4 regions of the Paenibacillus sp. FSL P2-0121 genome follow, and region 2 is predicted to be linked to each of the others. Evidence: riboswitches for the same ligand, from Rfam matches in the RefSeq annotation. Region 2 holds a riboswitch; each other region holds the start of a gene.
The links. A riboswitch is a leader RNA that binds a small molecule or an ion and turns the genes downstream of it on or off. The one in region 2 is predicted to bind cobalamin.
Positions count from the first base shown of each region.

Region 1: it holds a riboswitch for cobalamin, as region 2 does, so the genes downstream of both, MKY54_RS02375 (anaerobic ribonucleoside triphosphate reductase) here and MKY54_RS04625 (DUF4430 domain-containing protein) in region 2, are expected to answer to the same signal.
Region 3: it holds a riboswitch for cobalamin, as region 2 does, so the genes downstream of both, MKY54_RS03950 (S-layer homology domain-containing protein) here and MKY54_RS04625 (DUF4430 domain-containing protein) in region 2, are expected to answer to the same signal.
Region 4: it holds a riboswitch for cobalamin, as region 2 does, so the genes downstream of both, metE (5-methyltetrahydropteroyltriglutamate--homocysteine S-methyltransferase) here and MKY54_RS04625 (DUF4430 domain-containing protein) in region 2, are expected to answer to the same signal.

Region 1 covers NZ_CP150245.1:545,621-548,834, forward strand. Annotated here, with positions in the region: gene MKY54_RS02375 (anaerobic ribonucleoside triphosphate reductase) at 1-1,615, opposite strand, end outside; cobalamin riboswitch at 1,857-2,092, opposite strand; gene MKY54_RS02380 (MTH1187 family thiamine-binding protein) at 2,471-2,779, shown strand; tRNA gene MKY54_RS02385 (tRNA-Thr) at 2,872-2,943, shown strand; gene MKY54_RS02390 (hypothetical protein) at 3,176-3,214, shown strand, end outside.
Region 2 covers NZ_CP150245.1:1,089,999-1,093,212, forward strand. Annotated here, with positions in the region: gene MKY54_RS04620 (glycosyltransferase) at 1-738, shown strand, start outside; cobalamin riboswitch at 866-1,069, shown strand; gene MKY54_RS04625 (DUF4430 domain-containing protein) at 1,239-3,214, shown strand, end outside.
Region 3 covers NZ_CP150245.1:920,573-923,786, reverse strand. Annotated here, with positions in the region: gene MKY54_RS03950 (S-layer homology domain-containing protein) at 1-1,844, opposite strand, end outside; cobalamin riboswitch at 2,007-2,208, opposite strand; gene MKY54_RS03945 (cellulase family glycosylhydrolase) at 2,552-3,214, shown strand, end outside.
Region 4 covers NZ_CP150245.1:5,040,792-5,044,005, forward strand. Annotated here, with positions in the region: gene metE (5-methyltetrahydropteroyltriglutamate--homocysteine S-methyltransferase) at 1-1,337, opposite strand, end outside; cobalamin riboswitch at 1,492-1,698, opposite strand; gene MKY54_RS22415 (undecaprenyl-diphosphate phosphatase) at 1,798-2,658, opposite strand; gene MKY54_RS22420 (DedA family protein) at 2,709-3,214, opposite strand, start outside.

The DNA of each region.
Region 1 (3,214 bases), 540 kb from region 2:
ATACAGGGATGTGAAAAGAGTTCGTATAATATTCACGGTCGGTTACGCCCGGAATGGAACCCAGTACCTTGCGGTCAACTTTGGTGAATTTACCGGACAAACCTTCTGCTGGAGTTGCGAACAGGGTGATGTTAAGATCCAGTTCCTCACTTTTCCGATCGCAATAGTCCCGCATATGACGCACGATAGCCAGCGCCTTGGAATGAACTTCCATATCCTCGCCATGGTGTTTACCGTACATAGCTTTCATACATTCCGCCATACCGATGAAGCCAAGAGACAGACTGCCATGCTTCAGCAGATCGCCTACAGTGTCATCAGGTGCAAGGTGTTCGCCGCCTTCCCAGACGCCTTCTCGCATCATGAAATCGGAAGCTTTAGCTTTTTGTGCGGTTTGGATGTGGAAGCGATGGAGAAGTCCTTCCAGCGCAATATCCATATAATGATTTAGATCTTCATAGAAGCCAGCTTCGTCTGCGACGGTACGTCTGCCTGTTACTGTGCCGTGTGCCAGACCTAGCCGAACCAGATTCAGTGTATTAAAGGAAAGGTTGCCCTTCCCAGAGCAATGATTACGCCCAAAACGGTCACCGAGCACTCGGGTTCGGCAGCCCATTGTAGCGAACTCCGTATCAGGATCACTTGGATCATAATACTGCAAGTTGAGCGGAGCGTCCAGATTAGCGAAGTTTGGATATAGTCTGCGCGCAGAACATTCAGCTGCTTTTAGGAACAGTTCATAGTTAGGATCGCCTTGCTGTTGATTGATTCCTTGCTTGCATTTGAAGATTTGAATCGGGAACACTGGTGTTTCTCCGCTGCCAAGTCCGTTCATAGTTGCGGTTAGCAGAGAACTGATCACAAGCTGACCTTCTGGTGAAGTACAAGTACCGTAGTTGATGCTGGTAAACGGTATTTGTCCACCGGATCGGCTGGACATGGTATTCAGATTATGTACCATACTTTCAGCCGCTTGCAGGGTTTCGATTTCGGTTTCCTTTAGTGCAAAACGGAACGCTCTTGGATATGACTCCGCCAGATCGGTCCGGCTCATCGTAATCTCGCCCAAAGATTCGTCAGCTTGTCCTTCTTCAAAATAATCCAGACCCTTGCGGAACAGCTTGGCGAAGGATTTGGTTACATAAGGTGCCAGATCGTAATCGAGTTTATTGGCGGATACACCACCATATTGAGCATTTTGCTGGGATTGGAAAATAATCGCTACCAGAGACATAGCTGTCATTATTGAGTTCGGAGGACGAACGCTGCCGTTGCCGGTATTGAAACCTTCACGGAGAAGTTTATCAAACGGGATAAAAATACAGTTCGTCGTTCCAATCGCGTATTGATCCAGATCATGCACATAGACGACATTGTCATCAATAGCCTGCACTAGCTGTGGCGGCATCGTAAAATTGCGGGCGTACCATTTTGAATATTCACTGCCGAACTTGCTCATTTTACCGGAGAAACTCTCTCCATTCAAATTGGCATTCTCGCGCAATAGGTCCATATCCCGACTGTCGATAATATCCCGGCCTAAATCAATGAGCTCTTCTAAAAGAACTTCCCGTGCATTTTCTACTCCATTAAATTGTCTCTCCAACAACGTCATTGTACAGCTCTCCTCTCAGTATAAAAGAAAAACATCTATCATCAAATCCATATATCCATAAGAAGTTGGACTGCTATAAGCAGTCGTATATTTGTTCAGATTACATAAAAAAAGCATCCCCTACCCGAGGATGGCAGAAAATGCCCGATGCGTTATGTAAATATCCACACGGATATTTGCAGAGGTCTCTACGTAGATGACCGCATGCGGACACCATCCCTGTTCCTCGCAGGCATCAATAGTTGGTGTCGTCGAAACAGGTAGGTCTCCTGGCTTCCGTGGGATCTCTCGGCGCCTTCCCAAGGGTGTTCCTAACCCTCAGTGGCATTTGCCGGGAGATGTGGATTCTCAAGCTTCCCAGAAGCTTAAGAAGGCCATCCGGTTACAGTGGCGGGACCGCAGCGGATTCTCACCGCGCTTCCCTATTAAGCTCTAAATCCGGTTAAGGATCAAAGCGCCTGTCTCCACTATATTTTGTTGTCGTTAGATAAAAATAACCCAAGATGTTGTGTTTGTAAACAGTTTTTTAGAAAACCCGCGCGGGGAGCGGGTTCTTTAAAAGTACTCCACAAATGATCCACAGGCTGTCCATAAGTAATCCACAATTGATCCACAGGGAGATGCGAAATGATTCATAAATTGTCCGAAAAGATGCCACAAAGAGTCCATAAATATAGTGCAGATGACCCTAGAATTTGCTCATGAGAAAATACCCTTAGCCCAAAGTCATATTTTGGAGTAATCAGAAGAAATAGAAGAGATAAGGGAGGATAATCTTGCTTAGTTTGTGACAGAGCGGTGGAATTGTTACAATGGAAGGAGACAGCTACTATAAAATTTCGAGGAGGTATTCTCATGCCTATTGCTGAAGTTACAGTTATTCCAATTGGAACAGGCAGTACCAGTCTTAGCAGCTATGTTGCGGATATGCAGCGGGTGCTGAAGACAGTAGAAGGGATTACTTATGAACTTACGTCCATGGGGACGATCATCGAAGGGCCTCTGCAACGCATTTTTGCCGCGGTAGAAGCTTTGCATGAGTCTCCTTTTTCCGCAGGTGCAGAACGTGTCTCTACCTCACTTAAAATAGACGACCGCCGCGATAAACCCTCTACTAGCCGTGGAAAGTTAGAGTCTGTGGAGCGTAAGCTACAGGTGGATTAGCAGTTTAGAAGGGCGGAAAACAGGGAGAATAGGCTTGCGTTTCTGGCTGAAAGTTGTATAATATTTTTTGTTTGGCAGAAAAACAGCGTTAAGCTGGTGTAGCTCAGGGGTAGAGCAACGCACTCGTAATGCGTAGGCCGGGGGTTCAATTCCCTTCACCAGCATCCTTACAAAGTCGATAGTGGCGCGTGTTCCCGGGTTTTTGGAACTGCGCCTTTTTTTGTACAAGCATCAACTTCTAACATTCTTCTAACCTTTAGTCGAGTAAAGTGGGTGTCTCGTCAATTTTCTCCACTTCTTTTCGGGTTCCTAGAATAGAATCTCCGATACATCGGGGCACAGCTTCCTGCAAGTTGGGGAGAACATGTGAATAAGTATCCAGGGTGATATTTATTGATGAATGGCCTAATCTTTCCTGAAGTCGAATATGATGGA
Region 2 (3,214 bases):
TCCCCGCTGGCGCGCTGGATCAGCCGCAGCCGATTTCGACTCTTAATCTCCGGCTCCATTACGGGTATTCTGGTGATTATTGCAATTATCGTATTCAGTATGCTGCGTCCGGATGATACGAAGACGGCTCTGCCGGGGACAAGCCCTGAGCCGACCCCTGTTCAGAGTGCAGGCAATATGCTGCCTCCAGCTTCAGTATACTTGAAGGATCAGAGCGTCGAAGGAGATAAGGGGAGCAGCATATTGGTGTTCACCTTCGCAAGTGCAGATGACTGTGTGCAGTTTCAACCGACTGAGATTAGTTTAATGTCTTCGTCTACAGAGATAGATAAAAGCTTTAAGGTCGCTGCTACGAATGGGACTTGTCCAGTGCCGTCAACGGATGGGACGGATGAGGGAAACGCTGCTGACGAGTCAGATGCCGCTGGCACTACTGGAGGAACAGCAGAAGGTGCAGATGCTACTAATGCTGTAGCTGATGCATCTCCGTCTCCTACGCCTTCCTCTAATACTGAGGACAGCACTGGGTTGCCTTCCGCAACAGCTGTGACTGAAGGTGAACAACCTTCCTATCAGGTTGAGGTTACATTGGAGCCTGGAGCGACAATTCTAGAGAAAAGTATGATCAAAGCCGGAAGATTTACATTGATCGTAGATCCCGACCCTAATATTCCACCAGCTTCTGATTCAAGTGCTGAACCCTCCCCGACTGCAAGTCCGGATGGAACAGTCGAATAACAAGCTTTCTGAACAGCAATAACTACCGGAAGGTGGCGTATTGCTGTTCATTTTTTTGCTGCCCATACTAAGCTTTTCTATAGACATGCTATGTATTAATAGATATGATTATGGATGTCAAAATAAGATACTACATACTGGAAAAGGTGCAGACTCTATCAATCTAGTCGTCTGCTTAAAAGGGAAGTCCGGTGCAAGAGTCCGGCGCGGTCCCGCCACTGTATGTGCGGAGCGTTTCTTCTATAAGCCACTGCCCCGAAGGTAGGGTGGGAAGGTGAAGAACAGCGATGAAGCATTAGCCAGGAGACCTGCCTTTTTCGTGAGCGTTTCTATTCTTCGTGGGGTAAGAATGTGGAACATATACAGATGGACTGTTGGCAGGAAGCAAGCGCCGCAGCCTCAATTTGTAATCTTCCCTGACCGCCCTCCAAAGGGGCGGTCTTTATGTTATGCGTCTTATTCCCGGCAGTACCCATTCTTATACAGAAAGAGGTTAAACAATGAAGAAAATCATGTCTTCCAAGTTTGTAGCACTTGGGCTGGCCTTATTCATGGTCATTTCAATTCTAGGAACATCTCTTGCTCCGGCGGGACAAATATTTGCAGAAGCGGGCGCTGGCGCCGGTCTGGAGGCAACTGCTGCGGAGCGGATTAATGTTGCGGATGCGACTTATGCGGCTGCAGAATATCTCTTGAAAGGTGGCGTGCAATCGGATTGGCAAGCCATTGGATTAGCGCAAGCAGGGTACAAGCTGCCGGCTAGTTACCTTTCAGAGCTTGAGAAAAAAGTAAAGGATGCAGCTGGCGATTTCACCAATGTAACCGATTATGCTCGAATCGTGCTCGCAGTGAGAGCGATTGGTGCAGATCCTACTAGCTTTGCTGGTAACGGAACGACTCCTGGCTATAATCTGATTGAGAAAATTTATAATAATAGCAAGCTCAGTGAACAGACGCTTAATAATCCGGTATATGCTTTACTTGCGCTGGATTCTGGTAAATATAATATCCCAAGTGACGCGAAATGGACGGCGGATAAGCTCCTTACGGAGATTCTCTCCAAACAGAATCCGGATGGGGGCTTTGCACTAACCTCAGGCGCAAGTGAGCCTGATATGACAGCGATAACCTTGACGGCTCTGGCGGCACATAAAAATAATCCCGAAGCCTACTTAGCAGGGCTACAAGCCGTAGCTTGGTTATCTGCAGCTCAAGATAGCCATGGGGGTTACGGTGACAGTGCTGAAAGTAGCGCACAAGCAATCCTTGGACTCACATCCTTCGGAGTTGATCCTAGTGGATTAGAATACACCAAAAACAAAGTGGATCTAATGGAGAACCTGCTCAGCTATCGTCTAGCTGATGGTAGCTTCACCCATAGCCGTGGTGGAAGCAGTAATATTCTGGCGACAGAGCAAGGGCTTCAGGCGCTGGTTGCCTATAATTTGCTGTATAAAGGAAGCAACAGTAAGCTATACGATTTTTCCAAATCCTCCATTCAGAGTTCACTCATCTACGCTCCAGTAACGATTGAGGGACCACAGGCCACGTTGGCACAAGGGTACGCCTATGCTGGCAACGCACTTGGAGCGTTAGAGAAGCTGGCGCTTCAAACGAACTTGCCGATCACGAATCCTTCGGGCAGTTATGTGACTGGCATCGGAAGTATTGCTGCTGGAAGCTTTGGTGGTTATGACGGATGGATGTATGTTGTATCGCGTGACGGAAAATGGATTAATCCCGATGTAGGCATGAGTGATTTTGTACTTAAAGATTCAGATCAGGTACTGGTTTATTATGCCGGAGACGACACTAAGCTTGTGGATTCCGTTACGCTTTCCAAAGCAAATCTTAAAGAGGGCGATTCTTTTACCGTCACTGTAACTAGTAAGACGTGGAAATGGGACGCTGCTACGAATACTTCCTCTCCTGTAACTGCAAAAGCTGCGGGTGTTCAGGTCCAAATTGGAGCTCACAAGGTAACGACGAATGCTAAAGGTGAGGCCGTATTCTCAGGAAATATGCCCGCAGGTGACTATACACTGACTGTAACTGGCTACCGTGAAGGCAAAGCCCCAACGATTGCTAAATATACAAAAGCTCTAAAAGTGATTTCTAAGAATGTAACAGCTTCGCTAACCGTTGAAGGCCCGGAAGGGTTGATTAGTGAGGGGACTTTGAAAGCCTCCAATGCCCTTGAAGCGTTGCAACAACTAGGGTCTACCGATGATTTTAAAGTAGATATCACCAAATCGTCTTATGGCAACTTTGTATCAGGTATCCATGGAGTTTCGCAAGGTACTTACGACGGATGGTGGAGCTTCGTGGTATCACGCGGCGGGGAGTGGATATATCCAAGTGTGGGTATGGATGCGTTCGAACTACAGGAATCCGATCGTGTGCTTGTCTATTATGCAGGAGAAAATACACAGGTTGTAGATGCTGTGGTGCTTACCCCACCACAGCCAAAAGCTAA
Region 3 (3,214 bases), 170 kb from region 2:
TTGTCCACTTTGCCTGTGAGGATATGCTTAAATCCACCCTCAGGTGCAGCAAAGCTAAGTAATGCATCAATAAGCGAATTTCCACTTTTAACAAATCTAGCGTCAGTGTGCGGATCTACGCCTACACCAGTTAAGGCTACAATTACCTGCGAGATACTCTCGCTGCTAGTGCTTCCCCAGCTTGTAAATCCGCCTTGATTGTTTTGGTTATCGGACAGCCATTGGATGGCCCGATCCACGGCAGCTTTTACATCATCACGGGATGCATAATAAGGTGCAAGAGCTTGCATCGCCATCGCAGTCATATCGACATCGGCTTTGGTTACGCCTAATTCCCAGCCACCAGCTTCTGCTGTACCTTTTTTAACCTCTTTATCTAAAATGTACTGAACTAGTTTTTCTCTTGTGGTCTGTTCTGTAACTCCATCAACTACAGGGATCTCATAGTTATGGCTATCTAACGCAATCAGAGCAAAAATCGGACCATTATTGCCTTGCTTTTGGATATATTGATAATCAGCCAGTGCTTTTCTCAGATCATATCCCGCAACATTTGTGATATCTTTTCCGATAGAGGTAAGTCCTAATATTGCTCTGGAATTCTCTGTGCTTTTATTGGCGTCGAGTTTTCCATCCTCTTTAATGATTGATGCTATTTTCGTAGCTACATTGTTGTAATAAAGATCGTAATAACCGTTAGGTACTGTATAGTTCGCCCGAGCCAGAGAAAGGATTGACCATTCTCCGCTACCTGTTCCAAACGTTGGATTCTTTACAGTATTTAAAATATAAGCAAGGTTTTTATCTAACTGTTGTTTGACGGCAACTGAAGTTTCCAGTTTGTAAGTAACCTGATAAGTTACATTTGTTTTGTTTCCAGCTCCGTCAAGAGCCGTTACAGTAATTGCATTACTGCCTGAATTCAGAGTAGCTTTATACTCCCCATTTGCAGGTGATAAAGTAACTCCATTCAGCTTCACTTCTGGAGTAATGTCACTATATACATTGTCTGTGACAGCTACTTTGAAGCTTATTTCTTTATTGGATACTTCCTGTTTATCTTGTATGCCACTTACTGTAATAACAGGGGGTTCTATGTCTAATGCATTATTAAGACCGACAAGCGCATGATCTACACTTATTTGAGAGCTTGCCATGTTTTCGAGCACGGAATAGGCTTCATAAACTGCCGATTGCACTACTGGTCTGTCCAAAATAGTTTCTTTATTAGGGGCACTGTTAATCTCGGCGATTTCCGCAGTTAAAGCATCCTTATTGGCAAGTTGAACTGGGATTTCCCCCCAGCCGCCAAGATCAGAACCATAGCCATAAGTGGTGAACTGAGTTCGAATGATGTCACCGTCTTGAGGCTTATAATCGGTCATCCCAAACGGAGGAAACACATTATTTACTGCATACATCCAACCCGACATGGAGGTGTAGTCAAACTGACTTAACCACTCGGGGTCTGCTTTAGTGCCGACTGTATTCCCATCGGCTGAAATCATATCTAAAATATATTGTGGAATATTGACTTCGCTTCTGCCACTATCTTTAACTTCTGATAAATAAAAACCACTATCTATATTTCCTAAATATCTATAATTCCCATCACCTAGCGCACGTGTTATTAAAGATGCGCCATTATCGCCTTCATAAATCGGAACTTTAATAGGTTCCTTAATATACCCTTGGCCTAAGGTGAATTTCTCTACGGATACAGATACATACCCTTTAAGGGTAGAGCTTGCTCCATCTGCTTGAGCCGGGATTACACTTGTAGAGAATGTCGTAATAAATACAGCTACAATAAGTAACCACGCTAAAAACTTATTTTTCTTCATTTTTCCATAACCCTTCCCTTCATACCTATGATAAAAAACAGAATAAACTTTCTCATAACCACAAAAAAACCACTCAACATAAACGTCAAGAGGTTAAGATAGTGAACCACAGTAATAGCTGGCAAACACTATTCAAGCACCTCTCTATCGATCGTAGAGTTTGATGGTGTAACAGAAAAAGGCAGATATTCTGGCTCAAGTATCATCACCCTTGCTGCCTTCCCAGTTTCCCAGTGGCATTTTGCAAGGACTCCTCTTTCACAGCGGCGGGACCGCGCGGGATTCACACCCGCTTTCCATTTAACCAATCTATGATTGTACTTCCGCAACATTCATAGTTGGCACCTATTTCTAATTTTAAATTTTCATGCTTCATCATATCTAATATATATGCTTTTGTCATGTTATATTTCTTTTTTGTATAACGGGCAGCTAGAGATAATCCTATTGAATAACCAATTTCTACGACTAGGGGTTATTTAAATAATTTCTTTATCCAACTGTGGGGAAAATTAATTTAAATCACTAATTCTTATATGAATTTACCACAAATTAGTAAGGTACTCGCTAAGTGTATTCTATGTTAGGGTATATCAAGAAAGCGTTTACAAAAATAACACTGGAGGTGTTTGCGTTCATTTAACCACCAAGTACAGCGTCAAAGCCAGGTCCAAGCATCCTAAATTTATCTCACAAAGGAGAATTCAATGACTACGCGAATCCAGAAATCCTTCTTATCATTGACACTTGTCACCGCTCTTCTGCTCTCTCTGTTCTCATCCATGGCCGCAGCTGCAACTAAGGACGAGCAACAAGCTAAGGCAGCGCCAAAGAGTAAGATCCAATCCTATGTAGACGAAATGCAGCCCGGATGGAACCTCGGCAATACTTTAGATGCTACAGGTGAGGATGAAACCTCCTGGGGCAATCCACGTGTGACCCAAGAACTTATTAAAAAGATCGCCGCTCAAGGCTATAAAAGCATTCGGATTCCTGTGACCTGGGATACTCACATGGGTGCGGCACCAGACTATACCCTAGAAAAGGCCTACCTCGACCGTGTGGAAGAAGTTGTCGGCTGGGCACTGGACGCCAAGCTTTATGTCATGATTAATGTCCATCATGATTCCTGGCTATGGGTAAGCCATATGGAAGAAAAACACGATGAAACGCTGGCACGTTATAATGCAGCCTGGACTCAAATTGCCGATCGCTTCAAGGACAAATCCGATAAGCTGATGTTCGAGAGCATAAATGAACCTCGGTTCACCGATGGTGGAAGCACAGACGAAGCAAAAATGGAACAAATGCTTACTGAACTTAATAACTCTTTCTATCAAATCGTGCGGAAATCCGGTGGGAAAAACGAC
Region 4 (3,214 bases), 3.0 Mb from region 2:
TCTACTGTCTGCGGGAAGCTACCAATTGTAGTGGTTGGCAGAAGTGGAAGCTGCCATTTCTCTTGCTGCACCTTTAAGCGTTCAGCAAAAGGCAAACTGCGTTGGTCCGGCAAAGCTGCAAGTGCAAGCACTTGCTCCGCCACATCCTTACGACCACGCTCAGGTAGTGCGCGGAATGCTGCAATAGCTTCACGACTAGCGGCCAGCGCTGCTTTAGCAGCTTCTCCTTTATCTGCGAGGGCTGCTCCGAGCAAACTAAGCTCTGCAAGCTTCTCATCGGCAAAAGCTAACGCATTCTTAACTGTCGCCTTCAGCTTCAACTCACCTTGAACGGTGACTGGGACATGCAGCAGACTGCAAGAAGGCTGAAGAATAAGACGATCAAGCGGCACATGAACGCTGAGCTTTTCTACCAGTTGCAGCTTAGCGTCTAAATCGGAACGCCAGATGTTCCGTCCATCAATAATTCCGGCACCCAGCCATTTGTCCTTCGGCCAGCCAAGACGTTCGATAGAAGCCAGATTCGCTCCACCATCGTGCACAAAGTCAAGACCCAAGCCTTGAACAGGCAACTCTAGCAGTGCCTCCAACGGTTCAGCAGCTTCGAAATACGTCTGTAAAATAATATTCAAGCCCGGCACGGAGCCGGCAATTTCTGTGTATATCGAGTTAAGCAGTGTTAATTCTTCTTTACTTATGCCTGTAACAATCGCTGGCTCATCGATTTGTACCCAGCTTACCCCTTCTTGCTTCAGTTCCTGTAGCAGTTGAACATAGACTGGAACAAAACGTGCAGCAATCTTGGCGATATCTGCCGCTGCGTAACCTTTGGACAGCTTAAGGAAGGTATACAGACCTAAAAGTACCGGTTTACCTTCAATCCCTGCCTGCGATTTAGCAAAACGATAAGCCGCTAGAGGTTTATTTTCAGTCAGGCGTGGTGTTTGTGTGCCGATCTCTGGAACGATATAGTGATAGTTCGTATTGAACCATTTGGTCATCTCACAGGCAGTAGCCTCAGCATTACCACGGGCCATTGCAAAATAAAGATCAAGCCCGATGTCGCCGCCATCATACGTGTACCGTGGAGGTACAATTCCAAACATAACAGCCGTATCCAACACATGGTCATAAAAAGTAAAATCATTTACCGGAATAAGCTCAATTCCTGCCTCTTGCTGGGTCTTCAAATGCTGCAGCTGAATTGCTGCCATTTCGGAGCGGAATTGCTCCTCATTTATTTTCCCCTGCCAGTAGGCTTCCAGTGTCTTTTTCCACTCGCGGTTCTTTCCGATTCTCGGATATCCAAGATTGCTTACTTTTACTTTATTCGTCATCTCGATACACTCCCTCTTCCATCTCTTATTTCAAACTCCAAAGCTACTTGCTTTCCTATAAAAAAGAGCGCCCTTCCCTAAAAAAGTCAAAGGGAAAGACGCCCATGATATACCCATGGTTAACGTCTAACACCTCCCTATCTTCCGTAGGTGAAGCAGTGCTGTTGAAACAGGCAGGTCTCCTGGCTAGCGGCGTCAACATCTTGAGCAGTCTTCCCAGCAGTAGTAAATTGCCAGTGACCTCTGTTGCTCGAGATTCTTCCGTTACAGTGGCGGGACCGCATCGGCTTCGAACCGAATTTCCCTATTAAGTCTACCGAATTACTATTTTCCGGTCAGCACCTGTCTCCGATATCATTCATCATTTGAGTGTCTTAATCTGATGTCATCATACGTGAAAGCCCCAGCAATCTGCAATAGATTACTGGGGCTTCTGTTATATCGATTCCTTATAACGGACTTAGAAAAATACGAAATATACTACAGCAGCAAGAATTATACGGTATATAGCAAACGGTAAGAGCTTGATACGATTGATCAGTTTTAAGAAGAAACGCATCGATAACAGCGCAAATAGGAAGGCACTAATAAAGCCTGCAATAAAAAACGGCAACGCGTCCATGGTGAAATATTGCCAGTTTTTCATCAGTGACAACAGACTGGCACCTGCCATGATGGGTACTGCCATAATAAACGTAAAATCAGCAGCGGCACGATGGCTCATCCCGAGGAGTACGCCACCAGAAATCGTCGAGCCCGAGCGTGAAAATCCAGGCCATAACGAAAAACACTGTACAAGACCTACACCAAGTGCCTGTTTGTATGTAATCTGATCTACACTCTCAGTTCTGATCTTCTTCGGCCCAAACAGATCGGCAATAATCATTAATATAGCCCCAATCACTAGACCAATTAACACTGTTGATGTAGAGAATAAATGCTCATCAATATAATCATTAAACAGAACACCTAACACACCTGCAGGCACTAACCCTACCAGAACCTGAGTCAGCTTGAGGTGCCCGCCCTGCTCCAACTTCGGTAGCTCCTCTGTTACAGGATCCAACTGCTTACGGCTGAAACGCTTTAAACCCAACAGATCAATGAACCGATTTCTAAAAATCACAACAACCGCTAATATTGAACCCAGTTGAATAACTACTTTGAAGGTATTTGCCGTATATTGTCCAAATAACTCCTGTGATTTCAGCCACATATCATCAACAATAATCATATGACCCGTGGAGGATACTGGAGCAAATTCGGTTAAACCTTCAACAAGCCCCAAAATAATGGCTTTAATAATCGTTAATAGCTCCATGTGTTTCCCTCCTTTTTAATAGTCATTTCTATTATCAGTCCACTACCCGCTTAGCCCTCAGTGTTCATTCTCCGGCTGCGTTTGCGGAAGTACAGAAACCCAAGGATAACTAATCCGCCAGCAATTAGTACATAGACTACATTGGAGTACACATCCATGTACATGGCAATGTCTTCCCAGGATTCGCCCAATGCCGCGCCAATAAGCACAAGCAGCAAATTCCATCCCAATGTGCCAATCGTTGTGAAGATCATAAATACTCCAAATTTCATGCCCGACATTCCCGCCGGAATCGAAATCAGACTGCGGACCAGCGGAACCATCCGACAAAACAATACAGTCCAATAGCCATATTTATCAAACCAGGCGTCAGCCTTGTGGATATCTTTTTTAGTGACGCGAATTAGGCCCCCCCAGCGTTCAACCAGCTTCTCTAACCGGCTCACATCCAATAATCGGCCAATATAATAGAGAATTACTGCACCCAGTAGTGATCCAGCCGTGGCAGCAATGATTACACCAGGGATCGTTAAGCTCGTCGTAGTGGTCATAAATC